One region of the Streptomyces sp. NPDC004111 genome, then DNA from elsewhere that is predicted to be linked to it. Evidence: riboswitches for the same ligand, from Rfam matches in the RefSeq annotation. Region 1 holds a riboswitch; the other holds the start of a gene.
What was found. Region 1 has a riboswitch for cobalamin ahead of ACFYVL_RS07750 (prenyltransferase/squalene oxidase repeat-containing protein). Riboswitches for the same ligand answer to the same signal wherever they lie in the genome.

Region 1 (5,317 bases):
CCGTCTTGCCGATCGAACCGCCGCCCGCGTACTTCGTGCCGATCGCGGTCCAGTCGTGGACCGTGCGGCCCGCCGCGTCCTTGCCGCCCTTGTCGAGGAAGTCGACGATGCCGCGCAGCTTCGCGTTGTCGAGGCCGGTCGCGGCGAGCGCGTACGCACCGTCGATGGTCAGCCCGAAGTCGGCCCGGCCGCTGACCGGGTCCGCGGCGTAGTACTGGCCGCGGCTGAGGCGGGCGGGGGCGGTGAGGTAGCCGACACCCTTCTTCAGGTCCGGTCCCTCACCCGCGGGCGGGTCGACCGGCGGGACCACCGGCGGTTCGGCCTTCTCCGGCAGGGTCGCCAGACTCGTGCTCCGCGCGGCGAACACGGCGTGCACCGTCGGGTGGATCTCGGAGGTCTCCCCGCCGTCGAAGCCGATGCCGCCGTCGGTGAGCTGCTGCCGCGACAACCAGGCCAGCGCGGCGTCCGCGTACGCCGTGTCGCCCAGCGCGCGCAGGGCCTGCGCCGCGACCGCGGTGGTGAAGGGACTGCCGTCCGTCAGGCCGGTGGCGGCCGGGAAGCCGCCCTCCTTGAGCTGGGTCCGCTTCAGGTACGAGCGGGCCTTCGCCACGGCGCCGTCCTGGCCGCCGACCGCCCGGAGCGCCGGCAGCACCTGGCCGGTGGTCCACGGCTCGGGTTCGCAGTTCTGGCCGGGGCGGATCAGGATGCTGGTGAACCCGCCGCTCTCGCACTGCATGTCCAGGATCCGCTTGACCGCGTCGGTGGGCGGGGCGATACCGGCCCGCTTCACGGCGAGAAGGCCGAGGGCCTGCCCGTCGGTGTACCCGGCGTTCGGGAAGTCGCCCTTGGCGGTGCAGCCGGGCGTGGGGGTACCGGAGTCGGGGCCCGCCGTGCACAGGTGCTTCACCAGGTCGCCGGCCAGGTCGTGGTCCGCGAAGGCGCGTGGGTCGCGCCCGGTGCTCACTGCCAGCAGGGCCAGCCGGGCGGCGGCGTTGGTGTCGGGAGCACGGCCGGTGCCCGCCGGGTAGGCGTAGGCGTCGGTGTTCCTCGCCAGGAACGCGACGACCTTGTCCAGGTCGGTGTCCTTGGGCTGTGCGGAGGCCAGCGCCAGGGCGACCTCCGTGGTGAACCCGGTGTTCGGCTCCTCGGCGCCCTCCTCCACGACGCGCTCGCCGTCGGTGAGCCTGCCCTTGAGCCACTTCACGGCCGGCTCCACGGCGACCCGGCCCGGCGGAACGGTGGGCGCGGGCGGGTCCGCGGGGTCCGGCGGCACCGTACCGCCGCCCTTGGCGCGGACCTCGTCCGGAGTGAACGAGGGCTGCCCCGTCGTCCCCCCGATGTCGGTGCCGCCGAACACCCACGCGTCGACGTCGCCAGGCCGAGGCGTGCGGGCCATGGCCCCGTACTGGCTGTACTTCCAGGTCTTCTCGCCCTGCGAGGCGTGCCAGTACGACCAGTACGCGGTGGCCTGCGGGGTGACCTCGCACGGCTCGTCCCGCGGGGTCGGGAACTGGGTGCCGGACTCGTTCTCCGCGTGACCGAGGCGGCAGATGAAGGCGGGGCCGTCCTTCTTGGTGCCGACGGTGCTGAACCCGGCAGCGTGCAACAGGTCGTACCCGGTGGCCGAGTCGACGCCGCAGCCGCGGACGACCTTCCCCTTCCAGGGGCGGAAGTCCACCACGACGATCGCGCCGGTGGTCGCCGTGCACTTCTCGACCGGGTCGGCGGAAGCGGCCGAGGACGTGCCGGTGACGTACACGGCGCCGCCGACCAGCACGAGGACGGCCGCCAGGAGCGTCGATGCGAAGGCGGACAGGAACGGGCCGCGCGGCACCGGCCCTGACCCGGGCGTGCGCGCCAACCGGCCACGGCGGTACGTGAATCGGCGTCCTGGCTCTGCTGCGGTCCCCACTGCGGCCCCTCGTGTCGGCCGAGCGGGCACATGCGTGGCGAAAGAGGTCCGGGAGGCGAGGAACGCCCAGGAAGGACCAGTCGAACCACGCCGTAGTCCGCGACGGCGTCTCGTTCATGACCCAGGGGCGGGCATTCCGGCTCACCCACGGCATGCCTGCGGCACGGTGGGTCCACGGTTGCGGGTCAGCGCCGGGATTCGACCGGCTTCCCCCGCTCTCCTGAGCGAATAGCAGCCGGAGTGAAGCACGGGCCGCGTGGGCACGTCAAGGTTCCCTGGAAGTTGCGGAGTTCGTGTAACGTCCTGCTCCGCCACGTGGGGGAACCCGGTGCGAATCCGGGGCTGACGCGCAGCGGTGTGGAACGGAAGCAGCCGTTCCGAGCCCGAATGCCCAGGTGGCAGGCCACATCACGTACAGCTGTACCTCGCGAACGGACGGCGGTCAGGACATTCCCGAGGGCCCCGACGGGTGCCGCGGCGGGGACGTGCATGCCCGGCGTCCTCCACCTCAGGAGCAGTCATGTCCCGTTCTCGTACCGCCATGTCCGCCAGCACGTCCGGCAGACCGAACACGCCCTCCTCGCCCGCGCGTCGATCCCGTAGGGCGGCCCTCGTCGTGCCCGTCGCCGCCCTCGGCGCGTTCGCCCTCACCGTGCTGCCGGCCGCCGCGACCGCGACACCCGCGCAGATCGCCACCTCCAAGGCCAACGGCGTCGGCTACCTCAAGTCGCTTCAGGGCGCGGACGGTTCGTACGCCGGCTCCGGGCTCTCCCACGAGTGGGCGTTCAGCGCCTTCGCGGCGGCGGGCACCGCCGCCGTCGACGTCACCCCCGGCGGCGACACCTCCAAGAACGCCCGCACCGTCTACCGCGACCTCCTGGCCACCCCGGGCTGGCCGTCCGCGACCCCCGTCGTCACGGACTACGAACGCGGCGCCCTCAACGCGTACGCGGCGGGCATCGACCCGGCCCGCGTGTCCGCCTCCCGCAACCTGATCGCCGACGTCTACGGCCACTGGCAGACCGCGTCCCCCGGCTACTTCGGCTCACCGAACCTCTACAACGGCACCGTCTTCGCCGCCCTGGCCCTCGGCGGTACCAGGACGCAGGCCGGCGGCCAGCGGACACCCAAGGCACTGCTGGACGCGCTCGTCACCCGTATCCGGGCCAACCAGCACAACGACGGCGGCTGGACCTTCAGCAAGGCCGAGGGAGACCCGGCCGCCCTGAACTCCCCGAGCGACATCGACATGACCGGTGCGTCCATGGCCGCCCTGTGCGTCTCGGGAGTGCCGAACACCGACCCCGACATCGGCCGGGCCAAGACCTTCCTCAAGAGCAAACTGGTCAACAACAGCGGCGCCCTGGACTCGATGTACGGCATCAACACCGACTCCAACGGCTGGGCCGTCTCCGGCCTGAACGCCTGCGGCATCAACGCCCAGACCGGCGACTTCCGCACCCCGCTGGGCAAGACCCCCCTCGACTTCCTGATATCCCAGCAGTTCAACCCGGGCGGCGGCTTCAAGTACCTGCCCACCGACACCGCCCCGCAGGCGTACGCGTCCATCGACGCGCTGCGCGCCGTCGCGGGCGGCGGCTTCACGGCGGCCCCGCCCGCCCCGGTCACGGCGGGCGCCCCCCGGTGGGTGGCCGCCCCGTCCTTCACCGCCGGTACGGCCACGAAACTGGCACTGACCGTCGACGACGGGACGGGCGGCCTGCGGGTCTGCTCCGTCGCCTTCACCCCGACCGGGGCGACGGCCACCCTCGGCGACCTCCTCACCGCGGCCGGCAGCGGCGCGACCCCCGCGGGCTGCGTCACCTCCGCACTCCCGGCCTCCGGCGCGTCCGGCCCGCTGACCAGCGTCAACGGAAAGGCCAACGACGGCTCCCGGACCTGGAAGGCGAGCATCGACGGCTCCGCCTTCACGACGGCCGACCGCGGAACGCAGATCAAGGTGGGCGACACCGTGGCACTGCGCTGGGGCGCCTGACCGGAACACCGGGCGGACCGGGCCGCCCGGCGCGGGCCGCCCGGTCCGCGCCGGGAACGTCGGGCGATCAGCCCATGTGCGCGCTCATCACGCGCCGCGTGTTGCCGCCCAGGATCTTGAGGATGTCCTCCTCCGCGAGACCCCGGCGCAGGAGCGCCTCGGTGACCAGCGGCATGCCCGACGGGCCCTCCAGACCGGGGAAGTCGAACAACGGGTCCTCGGCGTCCGTGTCCTCGCAGCAGGGCGGGGTGACGTCGTGCATGACCTCGCGGACGAAGTCCGAGCCGAGCCCGACGTGGTCGACGCCGGCGACGGCGACGACGTGCTCGATGTGGTCGACGATCCGGTCTGCGCTCACCTTGTCCTGCTGATCGGTGAGGAAGTCCGGTATGAAGTTCACGCACACCACCCCGCCCGTGGCGGCCACGCCGCGGATCTGGTCGTCGGTGAGGTTGCGGTGGTGGTCGCGCAGCGCACGGGCGTTGGAGTGGGTGGCGATCACCGGCCGGGTGGCGAGTTCCAGGACGTGGGCGACGCCGCTCGCCCCCAGGTGGGAGATGTCGAAGAGCATGCCGAGGCGTTCCATCTCGTGCAGGGCCTCGACGCCGGGGGAGGTCAGCCGGCTGCCGGTGGCGTCCTCGCGGCTGCCGTCGGCGAGCGGTGTGCGCCCCCAGTGGGCGAGGGAGGCGATGCGTACGCCGAGCCGGAACAGGGTGGAGAACAGCTCCACGGAGGCGTCGACACCGGGCGCGCTCTCCAGCGCGAGCACGAGGGCGATCCTCCCCTGGGCGAGGGCCGCGTCGATGTCGGCGCCGTTGCGGCACAGCGCGACGTCGGCCGCGTTCTCCTCCGCCAGGACGTGGGCGCATTCGATCATGCGGAGGGTCTGGCGCAGCGCCCCTTCGGGACGGAACTGGTCGTCGATGAACACCGGCAGCACCTGGATGTCGATGCCGCCTTCGCGGAGCTGGGGCAGCCAGCGATCGCGGAAGAAGCCGCCCCAGCGCTTCGGCGGGCGGGCGGTGACGGCCATCAGGAGGTCGTTGTGCGTGTCGGCCACGACGGCGCGGCGGTGCAGGTCCAAGGACATGGGGTGATCCCTTCGGGAACGGGTCAGGAGTGGGTCAGGCGGGGAACGGCGTCGAGCAGCGCCCGGGTGTACGCGTGCTGCGGGGCGGTGGTCACCTCGTCGACCGGCCCGTGTTCGAGGAGGTGGCCGTGGCGCATGACGGCCACGGCGTCGCACACGTACCGCACGACGGCGAGGTTGTGCGAGATGAACAGCATGGTCAGGCCGAGTTCGGCGCGCAGGTCGCGCAGCAGGTTGAGGACCGAGCCCTGGACGGAGACGTCCAGGGCGGAGGTGATCTCGTCGGCGATGAGGACCTCCGGGCGGGCCGCCAACGCCC
Region 2 (5,317 bases), on a different contig from region 1:
GACTGGGACGCGTACCGGGCCGCGCAGCAGCCCGCGGACCGGGACGCGTGGTTCGCCTGTGTGGACCCCTCCGGCGAGGGCCCGCGGCTGTACTTCCAGCGCGTCCCCGAGGGGAAGGCCGCCAAGAACCGGGTGCACCTCGACGTACGGGTCGGCACCGGACTGGTGGGCGAGGAGCGCCTCGCCGCGCTGGAGGCCGAGTGCGCCCGGCTGGTCCCGCTCGGCGCGACGCACGTGCAGACGCTGTACGACGGCACCGACTCGTGCATCCCGATGCTGGACATCGAGGGCAACGAGTTCTGCGTCGACTGAGCGCCGCGGCCGTGCGGTGAACCGGGGCGGGGGCCGGGGCCCGCGCGGCGTCACACGGGGACACGCGGGGTCACGCCCGCACGGCGTCACACGGCGACACGCGGGGTCACGCCTGCTGGGCCGCCGCGAAGGTCAGCTTGTCGGGGCTGACCACGGTCCGCACCCCACGGATCAGCCCGTCCCTGAACTCCGGCACCACGACGGCGAACAGCACCGGCGCCGCACCACCGGGAGTGCCGGCAGCAGCGGGCTCGCGGGGATCACCGGCATCGGCGCCCGTGTGCACGAGCACCGCCGTCTCCCCGTTCACCTCGTCGAACTCGAACCGGAACCGCGAGGCGTCGAGCTGCTCCGCCATGCCGAGCAGATAGCGGACCACCTTGTCCCGGCCGAGGATCGGCCTGCGGGCCGCGGTCACCTTGCCGCCGCCGTCGGCCCAGGCGATCACGTCGTCGGCGAGGAGCGCCTCAAGCCCGGCCATGTCCCCCTCGACCGTGGCCGCGAAGAACCGCTCGACCAGCTTCTTCCGCTGCTGCTCGTCGACCTCGAAGTGCCTTCGGGGGTGGCCGAGTTGGGTCTGTGCCCGGCGCAGCAGCTGCCGGGAGTGGGCCTCCTCGACACCGACCGCCTCGGCGATCTCCCGGTGGCTGTGCCCGAACGCCTCGCGCAGGACGAACACCGCGCGCTCGGCCGGAGTGAGCCGCTCCATCAGGGTGAGCAGGGCGAACGTCACCGACTCGCGCTGCTCGGCGGTCTCCAGCGGGCCGAGCCGGTCGGCACCGCCGTGGCCGGCCGCCGCGCCGGTGAGCACGGGCTCGGGGAGCCAGGGCCCGACGTACCGTTCGCGCCGGGCGCGGGCGGAGGTGAGGTGGTTGATGCAGAGGTTGGTCATGACCTTGGTCAGCCAGGCGGCCGGCGTACGGACGGCGGAGGCGTCGGCCGCGCTCCAGCGCAGATAGGTGTCCTGCACGATGTCCTCGGCCTCGCTCGCGGACCCCAGCATCCGGTACGCGAGCGAGAAGAGCCGTGACCGGTGCGCCTCGAACTCCGCGACAGCTTCAGCTTCCTTCGTGGTCATACCCCGCAGCATGCCAGGCCGGGCCGCTCAGCGGGACGAGCGGGGCGGCTGCGCGAGTCCGCCGACGAACTCCGCCCCGGCGAACAGCAGCGGGGTCGGGGCCACGCCGGTGATGCGCTGTGCGAGGGCGAAGGCCGCTTCGGTGTGCCCGCGACGGGGGCGGTCCTCGGCGTCGCTGAGGTCGAAGCCGGACTCCCGCATGGCGGTGAGGAGTTCGTCGGGGTGGCTGCCGTCGCGCTGGTGGGGGAAGAGCGGCTCGAAGTGGAGGCGGGTGGTGCCGTCCCGGTACCACTTGAAGTGGTCCACCGCGTTGATGTTGCGGAAGTGCGAGACCACCGTGCGTCCGCGCGACAGCGGGAGCGCGACCTCGTCGGTGATGCCCAGGAAGCCGTTGTACTCGACCATCAGCGACCAGTCGCCGACCGGGGCCGCCGCCACGAGCAGCCGCTCGCCGTCCTCCATGTCCCATACGTCGTAGGAGGGTTCGCACAGATCCTCCACGCCCGTCGTCCGCTCCCCGGGCTCCGCGCCGAGCGCCCGGAGCAGCTCTTCGGGGGTGATCGCCTCGACCAGCGTGACGCAGTACGCCTCCAGCAGGGACGCGTACTGCTCCCTGATCCAGGCGAAGTCGGCGGCGGTCGTGGTGGGAACGGTGCTGTCGGTCATGCCCCCAGCATCGCAGCCACCACCGACAACGCCGTGCGCGGCCCCGCCGTCCCACCGGGCGAAGCCGTTCCGGCGCCCGCAGCCGCCGGAGGGCCCCCGCGCCGTACCGGTTAAGCTGCAAGCGCCCCACGGGGGAAGTCCGGTCGAAGTCCGGCGCTGACCCGCAACGGTAAGGCGGAGCCCAGGTGGCTCCGTAAGCCCGATCACCCGTGGCGGTGAAGGCTCCTGTCAATTCGCCGTGGACTGCGATGAGGTGCTGTTCCGGCGCCCGGCGTCCGGGCCGCCCCTTGGGTTGCGTACGTGCACGGCCCGAGGCGAAAGCGATCCCCGCCTGTGGCCACGTCGTCCCCGATACGCACGACCGGAGCCGATTCCGGTTCCGGACCCGACCCCGGGTCGGCCGGACCGCCCGCGCACTCCCGGCGGGTGCCGCTGCCGCTGCTGCTCGGAGGGCTGGGCGGCGCGCTGCTGGTCTCCCTCGTCTGCGGGGCCGGGATCGGGGCCTCCGGGCTCTCCTGGGACGAGGTGCTGCGCTATCTGTGGGCAGGGCTGAGCGGTGGCCGCATCGCGCCGGAGGAGGTGCCCGCGTACACGATCGTCTGGGAGCTGCGCTTCCCGCGCGCCGTGCTGGCGGCCGTGGTCGGGGCGGGGCTGTCCGCCATCGGGGTCGCGGTGCAGGCGATGGTGCGCAACGCGCTGGCCGATCCGTTCGTGCTGGGCATCTCCTCGGGCGCCGCCGTCGGCGCCAACGCGGTACTGATCTTCGGGGCGTTCGGGGCGCTCGGGGTGTGGGCGCTGTCGGGCGCCGCGTTCGTGTCGGCGCTGCTGGCGATGGTGCTGGTGTACGCGGTCGCGCGGACGCCGCGCGGGCTGACACCGCTCCGGCTGGTGCTGACCGGGACGGCGATGTACTACGGGTTCTCGGCCGTCACCACCTTCATGGTGTTCGCCGCCGAGCGGGGCGAGGCGGCCCGTTCCGCGATGATGTGGCTGCTCGGCAGTCTCGGCGGGGCCAACTGGGCCTCCGTACCGGTCGCGGCGGGCGCCGTGCTCGGCGGGCTCGTCCACCTCGGCTGGTCGGCGCGCAGGCTCAACGCGCTGGCCATGGGCGACGAGACGGCGGCGGCGCTGGGCGTGGACCCGGAGCGGCTGCGCAAGGAGCTGTTCCTGGTGTCGGCGGCCGTGACGGGCGCGGTGGTCGCGGTCAGCGGGGCGATCGGGTTCGTCGGGCTGATGGTCCCGCACGCGGTACGGATGCTGGTCGGCGCGGACCACCGCAAGCTGCTGGCCGTCGCGCCGCTCGCCGGCGCCGTGCTGCTGATCTGGGTGGACGTGCTCTCGCGGGTGGTGCTCGCCCCCGTCGAACTGCCTTTGGGCGTGCTCACGGCGGCCGTCGGCGTGCCGTGCTTCGTGCTGCTGATGCGGCGCCGTTCCTACACCTTCGGGGGTGCCTGATGAGGGTCGACGTCGAGGACCTGTCGGTCGAGATCGGCGGGGCGAGGCTGGTGGCGGACATCACGCTGCGGGCGGCCGACGGACAGGTCGTCGGGCTGGTCGGACCCAACGGCAGTGGCAAGTCCACCCTGTTGCGGTGCGTGTACCGGGCGCTGCGCCCCTCGGCCGGCACAGTCCGGCTCGACGGCGACGACCTGTCGGGGCTGAGCGCGCGGGAGGGCGCCAGGCGGCTGGCCGCGCTGCCGCAGGAGGCGGTCACCGAGTTCGACTTCACGGTGGCCGAGGTGGTGGCGATGGGACGGCTGCCGCACCAGCGGTCGGTGGCCAGGGCCACCGCGGAGGACCGGCGGGTGTGTGCGGAGGCGCTGGAACGGGTGGGGGCGGACCGGCTCGCGGACCGCGGCTTCCTGACCCTCTCCGGCGGCGAGAAGCAGCGGGTGCTGATCGCCCGCGCGCTCGCCCAGCAGCCGAAGGTGCTCGTCCTGGACGAGCCGACCAACCACCTCGACATCGCCCAGCAGCTGGAGGTCCTGGCGCTGGTCGGGGACAGCGGGACAACCGTGCTCACCGCCCTGCACGACCTCAACCTCGCTGCCCTGCACTGCGATCTGCTGTACGTCGTCGCGGGCGGCCGGATCGTCGCCGACGGGCCGCCGCACGAGGTGCTGACGCAGGAGCTGCTGGCGGACGTCTTCGGCGTACGGGCGCACCGGGTGCGGCATCCGGAGACGGGCGCGGTGCAGCTGCTCTTCGACCGGCTGACGACGAGGGCGGTGGTGGACCGGCCGACCAAATGCCCGGCCTCCGGTTCCGCGGCGCCGGCGCCCTCCGCCTCCGTGACGACTCCACTCCCGTGACGACGGCGCTCCCGTGACGACAGCGCTCCCTTGGCGCCCGCGTCCCGCACGTCCCTCCTTACGTCCCTCCGTCCGTCCTGCCCGCTGTCACTCCGTCCCCCACGCCCACTCCTGAAGGAGCCGTCGCACGTCATGCGTCACCACCGTCCCCTGAACCCCGTACGCCCCGCCGCTCTCGCGGTCGCTCTCACCACCTCCCTCCTCCTCACCGGCTGCGGTGCGGACGTCGCCCCCAGGGCCGCCGACAAGGCCGCGGCCGGCAGCCACTACCCCGTGACCGTCGACAACTGCGGGCAGCGAAAGCAGTTCGACAAGGCCCCGCAGCGCGTGGTGACCAATGACGTGGGCATCACCGAGATCATGTTCGCGCTGGGGCTGGCCGACCGGATGGCGGGCTTCGTGATGCCGGAGGACAAGGGGGACCTCAGCTCCGTTCCCTGGAAGGACGGCTACCAGAAGGCCAAGTGGCTCTCGAAGAAGACGATCAACAAGGAGCTGGTCCTGGACGCCCGCGCCGACCTGGTCTTCGCGGGCTGGAACTACGGCTTCAACGAGGGCGAGGGCTTCACCCCGGCCGCGCTCGCCAAGGTGGGCGTCGACTCGTACCTGCTGAGCGAGTCGTGCCGCAACGGACGCGGCACGGCGCGCGGCGTCATGCCGCCGCTCGACGCGCTCTACACCGACCTGCGGAACCTGGGGAAGGTCTTCGACGTGGAGGAGCGGGCCGAGGCCCTGGTGGCGAAGTTCCGCAAGCAGGTCGCGGACGCGGAGGCCAGGGCGTTGAAGGGCAAGGACCGGCCGCGCGTCTTCCTCTACGACGGCGGCGAGGACAAGCCGTTCACCTCGGGCCTCTACGCCGCCCCGCACGACATCATCACCAGGGCGGGCGGCGACCACGTGATGAAGGACCTCAAGGACAGCTGGGCGACGGTGGGCTGGGAGACCGTCG

Region 2: another riboswitch for cobalamin. It lies ahead of ACFYVL_RS03835 (FecCD family ABC transporter permease); the one in region 1 lies ahead of ACFYVL_RS07750 (prenyltransferase/squalene oxidase repeat-containing protein).

What each region holds. Positions count from the first base shown of each region.
Region 1 covers NZ_JBIAMU010000003.1:157,494-162,810, reverse strand. The annotation lists gene ACFYVL_RS07750 (prenyltransferase/squalene oxidase repeat-containing protein) at 1-1,834, opposite strand, end outside; cobalamin riboswitch at 2,021-2,167, opposite strand; cobalamin riboswitch at 2,231-2,305, shown strand; gene ACFYVL_RS07745 (hypothetical protein) at 2,454-3,908, shown strand; gene ACFYVL_RS07740 (dipeptidase) at 3,976-4,998, opposite strand; gene ACFYVL_RS07735 (ABC transporter ATP-binding protein) at 5,022-5,317, opposite strand, start outside.
Region 2 covers NZ_JBIAMU010000001.1:858,418-863,734, reverse strand. The annotation lists gene ACFYVL_RS03850 (VOC family protein) at 1-312, shown strand, start outside; gene sigJ (RNA polymerase sigma factor SigJ) at 419-1,390, opposite strand; gene ACFYVL_RS03840 (DUF6461 domain-containing protein) at 1,418-2,056, opposite strand; cobalamin riboswitch at 2,141-2,286, shown strand; gene ACFYVL_RS03835 (FecCD family ABC transporter permease) at 2,483-3,511, shown strand; gene ACFYVL_RS03830 (ABC transporter ATP-binding protein) at 3,511-4,368, shown strand; gene ACFYVL_RS03825 (ABC transporter substrate-binding protein) at 4,501-5,317, shown strand, end outside.